Regions from separate parts of the Neobacillus pocheonensis genome, predicted to be linked through region 2. Evidence: a T-box and tRNA genes for the amino acid it is inferred to sense, from the RefSeq annotation. Region 2 holds a T-box; the other holds one or more tRNA genes.
The links. A T-box is a leader RNA that pairs with one kind of tRNA and senses whether it is charged. The one in region 2 lies ahead of ABES02_RS17445 (valine--tRNA ligase), so its partner is inferred to be a tRNA-Val.
Positions count from the first base shown of each region.

Region 1 (2,412 bases), on a different contig from region 2:
TGCGCGTCTTAAATCCGGCTGCCAGAAGGTCCAGGTGTGGTTCCCATTAAATTCTTCATAAAAGTATGTAAAAGGCTTTTCATTAATTAGCTTAGAAAGTTGACGGTTGGGTGTTAAGAAGTCACCCGTTTTTCCATCCGTTATTTTTACTTCTGTTTCTTGCTTTCCAATGACATGATAGATCTCTAAAAGCTGCGGTTCGGTAAAGTCAGCAACTAACTCCAGCACTTTTTGGTCTACAAATGGAGATTGCATAAGAACTTTTCCGAATGTATGCGGGTATTGAAGCGCTGTCATTAACGAGACCGTTGCACCTAATGAATCCCCAATAAGTGCTCTTGTGGAACCCATTTGATAAGTTGGGAATTCTTGATCTAGAAAAGGAACTAATTCATGGGCAAGAAAGCGAATGTATGGTTGATTTTGTTCACCAGATGGAAGGTATTTCCTACGGCGATCCTCCACATTTTTATAGGGTACCCCAACAATTATTAAATTTTCAATTTCCCTTTCATAAAGATACTCATCTGCCAAGCGGCCGATTCGGCCAAGCTGAAAATAATCCCGGCCATCCTGGGCGATTAGCAGCGAGTATTTATACAACGGTGAAAAGTTAGCAGGCAGATACACAAGCAACTGCATATCTTCCCCAAGCGCTTCGCTTTGAAAGGTAAGTTCTTTAATCGTGCCTTTAGGAAACTCCATGCGACAAAACCCCCAATAAATCGATATAATACAACTGAATTTTATCATATCTGGAGAGGAAATGCTGTTAACATGGGTGAAGTAGGAATAAGGAGTTAAGCTAAGTGGAAATTAGTGAAGAAAGCGGTTTTTAGGGCGAGTTTCAGGCATGATGGATAAAATATTTTCGCGTTTAAAGGTCCGTATTTGTTTACGCAGCAAACAATAGGCGCGAATGTATTCCTCAGTCACTTCCTTTACGATTAATGTTCGCTGTGACAATTCTTTATTTTCAGCAAGATAAATCATTTCTAATGGAATATTTTCTTCAATTGAACGTACGAAAAGTCCCTCCATATTAATCGCTCCTTTCTTCTTTAATAGTATAATTATAACCGAACATTAGTTCTTTATTCAATGCAAAATAAGAACAAACGTTCTTTTTTTACTAAGTGATTATTTTCCAAAAAGATATTGACATTCTATAAATATTTTATATAATTAAATTTGTACTTAATAAGCGATCCGATAGTTCAGTGGGAGAATACATCCTTGACAGGGATGGGGTCGGGGGTTCGAATCCCTCTCGGATCATAAAAAATTCTAACATCAGAGAGATGTTAGGATTTTTTTTATATTTTTTAGCAATGTTAAAGAACATTGTTGATTTTCGAAGTTCGTTGATTGGAACGGAAGGCGCGAAGACTCCCCGGCACGCCCGCGAACCGCTCGCGCCTGAAGCGGAAATCAACAGATTAGTTTAACAGAGCCATTTTTTAAACAGAGTTAATAGTCAATGTTGAAAGTATTTTTGAACCAACCAAAGAAAATAATAGGTGAAATGGATTCGTATCGAACAGATCGTTTAAGGTGAGTGAAAACAATGTTAGAAGAGATATTGCAGCAAGTCCAAAAAGGCAATTTAAGTGTTTCAGAGGCGAAAGAAAAGTTAGCTACATATGAGAATTTAGGGTTTGCAAAAGTCGATCATCATCGGAAGAATCGTCAAGGATTCCCAGAAGTGATATATGGGGAAGGGAAAACGAAAGAACAAATCCTTTCCATCATTGAAGCAATCAGATTAAAAGATAATGATGTCTTAGTTACACGAATTTCAACAGAAAAAGCTGATTTTATCCTTCGGGAACATCCTGAATTTACCTATAATGAAACAGCACAGATTCTCTTCTGGAAAGAGAACAAAAATAATGAGAAACCAAATCAAGGCTACATTGCCATTGTGTGTGCTGGTACATCAGATCTGAAAGTCGCAGAGGAAGCGGCAATAACAGCTGAAGCGTTAGGAAGTGAAGTACGCCGTTTTTATGATGTAGGTGTCGCTGGAATTCATCGCTTGTTTGATAATATTGAACAAATACAACAGGCAACTGTATCAGTGGTAGTAGCAGGAATGGAAGGAGCTCTGCCAAGTGTAGTTGGCGGGCTCGTATCCCATCCGGTGATTGCAGTTCCAACAAGTATAGGTTATGGTGCAAATTTCAATGGTTTGTCAGCTTTGTTGACAATGTTGAATTCGTGCGCATCTGGTATAAGTGTTGTGAATATCGACAATGGGTTTGGTGCTGCGTACAATGCTGTACTGATTGATAATATAGCAAAAAAAGGAGCCAACAACGGATGAAAACACTTTATATCGATTGTTTTTCAGGGATCAGCGGTGATATGTTCATTGGAGCTCTCTTAGATGCAGGTGCTGATCCTAAAATT
Region 1 covers NZ_JBCNAD010000038.1:63,600-66,011, forward strand. The annotation lists gene ABES02_RS20565 (alpha/beta hydrolase) at 1-705, opposite strand, end outside; gene ABES02_RS20570 (hypothetical protein) at 817-1,041, opposite strand; tRNA gene ABES02_RS20575 (tRNA-Val) at 1,207-1,278, shown strand; gene larB (nickel pincer cofactor biosynthesis protein LarB) at 1,568-2,326, shown strand; gene ABES02_RS20585 (LarC family nickel insertion protein) at 2,323-2,412, shown strand, end outside.
Region 1: it has a tRNA-Val gene. The T-box ahead of ABES02_RS17445 (valine--tRNA ligase) is inferred to sense a tRNA for this amino acid. The anticodon was not compared.

Region 2 (2,412 bases):
CGAAAATAACCTGTACTATCTAATGCCATGGATGCCGAATGATCACCGAGAAGATCGTCAGCAAAAGAACCACCAGCTTTTTCGTGAATTAGCGAGACTCCACACGCTGTCAGCCAAAGAAATAACAGTAAGCAAAGAAGAACGAACTGAGCATTATGAAACGACGATTCAACAGTATGAAAAGCATCAGGAATTCCTCGATGGCTTTATTGATGAATGCGAAAGAAAGACCTACATGTCACCATTCGAATTGCTGTTTTGTCTGTATTACAATGAAATTAACCAGGCACTAAGATTTTCGAAAACGAAATTTGAAGAATGGTATGAAGGGGAGAAGGAAAACGAAAAGGCCCGTATGGTAATTACACACGGGAAATTATCATCCGAGCATTTTCTCTATGATGACCGAGGGTACGGCTTCTTTATCAATTTTGAAAATGCCCGTTATGGCTCGCCGATTCATGATCTTCTGCCGTATTTATCCCGCGCTTTAAATACTAGTCCGAAACGAAGTGATGATGTCATCGATTGGATTTATCATTACTATAAATATTTTCCGTTTAGAGCGGATGAAAAATTGCTTTTCTATAGCTATCTAGCATATCCGATTCCCATCATCCAAGTGGCAGAAAAGTATTATCGAAAGCAGCGGCCTAAGAATGAATTGAAATTTGTCCGTAAGCTGCAGAATCGATACTGGCATTTGAAAAATTCAGAGTATGTCGTGATGAGAATGTCGGAAATCGATGCACAGCAGCAGCAAGCAAAAGAAGGAGCCCAGTAGCAGAGAAAAACCTGCATAAGGGGCTCCTTAAACCACTTCAAAATATATGGATATGGCAATCGCTATAAAAACCGCTAATAATATTACATCAAAAACGGTTGGTAGTAAGAGTGTTCGAATAAACTGGAAAATAACAAATGGAACAATAAATTGTCCGCATACTCTCCGGCAAGTTCTAAACCAGGGTTGGTATTTAATTTTGTTGAAATTTCCTTTCACCTGGAAAATCTCCCCTTGCTTTTTATGACATTTATTTTATGTATATTCCGCACTTGGTGTAGATTCCCCTAAAAATTCGCATACCGTATAAAAAATAAAAAAATCGGCAATCATGATTGACGTGAAACCTATTTTTTCGGTAGTATAACAATATAATTTAAAAACTTAAGCAAAGACAGGGAAGAGTACGATGCAAGCCTGCTTAAAGAGAGGGAAATCATTAGCTGGAAGATTTCCTAAGCGGAACATCAGAAGGTCGCCCAAGAGCTTCTTCTGTGAACAGGTCTTATGACCCTAGTAGTTGAAGACGGATCAAATCCGTTATCCTGTTAAGTGCCAATCATGAATTTGATTGGAAAAAAGGTGGTACCGCGAAGCAACTCCATTCGTCCTTTTATGACGAATGGGGTTTTTTGTTTTTTCACGGAATATAAAGGAGGCAAAACAATGGAAACAAAAGAATTAACAATGCCAACCAAATACGACCCGCAATTGATTGAAAAAGGTCGTTATGATTGGTGGCTACAAGGAAAGTTTTTTGAAGCAAAAGATGATGAAGGCAAAGAGCCATATACAATCGTTATCCCACCGCCAAACGTTACAGGGAAACTTCATTTAGGTCATGCATGGGATACAACCTTACAAGACATCATGACTCGGATGAAAAGAATGCAGGGCTTTGACGTTCTTTGGCTACCAGGTATGGATCACGCCGGGATTGCAACTCAAGCCAAGGTTGAAGAAAAACTCCGCTCAGAGGGCAAAAGCCGCTATGATTTAGGAAGAGAAAAGTTTGTTGAAGAAACATGGAAATGGAAGGAAGAGTATGCTTCCCATATCCGCCAGCAGTGGTCAAAACTTGGCTTAGGTCTCGATTATAGCCGTGAGCGCTTTACCCTTGATGAAGGTTTATCTGCTGCTGTTCGTGAAGTATTCGTTACCCTTTATAATAAAGGCTTGATTTACCGCGGTGAATACATTATTAACTGGGATCCATCTACGAAAACAGCATTATCAGATATTGAGGTAATTTACAAGGATGTTCAAGGTGCCTTTTATCATATGAAATATCCATTAGCAGATGGCTCTGGACATATTGAAGTAGCGACAACCCGTCCTGAAACAATGCTTGGTGATACAGCCGTTGCCGTTCATCCAGAAGACGAGCGCTACAAGCATTTAATCGGCAAAACCGTAATTCTGCCAATCGTTGGCCGTGAAATTCCGATCGTTGGCGATGATTATGTCGATATGGACTTCGGTTCTGGGGCAGTTAAAATTACACCAGCCCATGATCCAAATGACTTTGAACTTGGTAATCGTCATAATCTTGAACGTGTTCTTGTGATGAATGAAGATGGTTCAATGAATGATAAGGCTGGTAAATATAAAGGCCTAGACCGGTTCGA
Region 2 covers NZ_JBCNAD010000032.1:20,891-23,302, forward strand. The annotation lists gene ysxE (spore coat protein YsxE) at 1-784, shown strand, start outside; T-box leader at 1,167-1,400, shown strand; gene ABES02_RS17445 (valine--tRNA ligase) at 1,451-2,412, shown strand, end outside.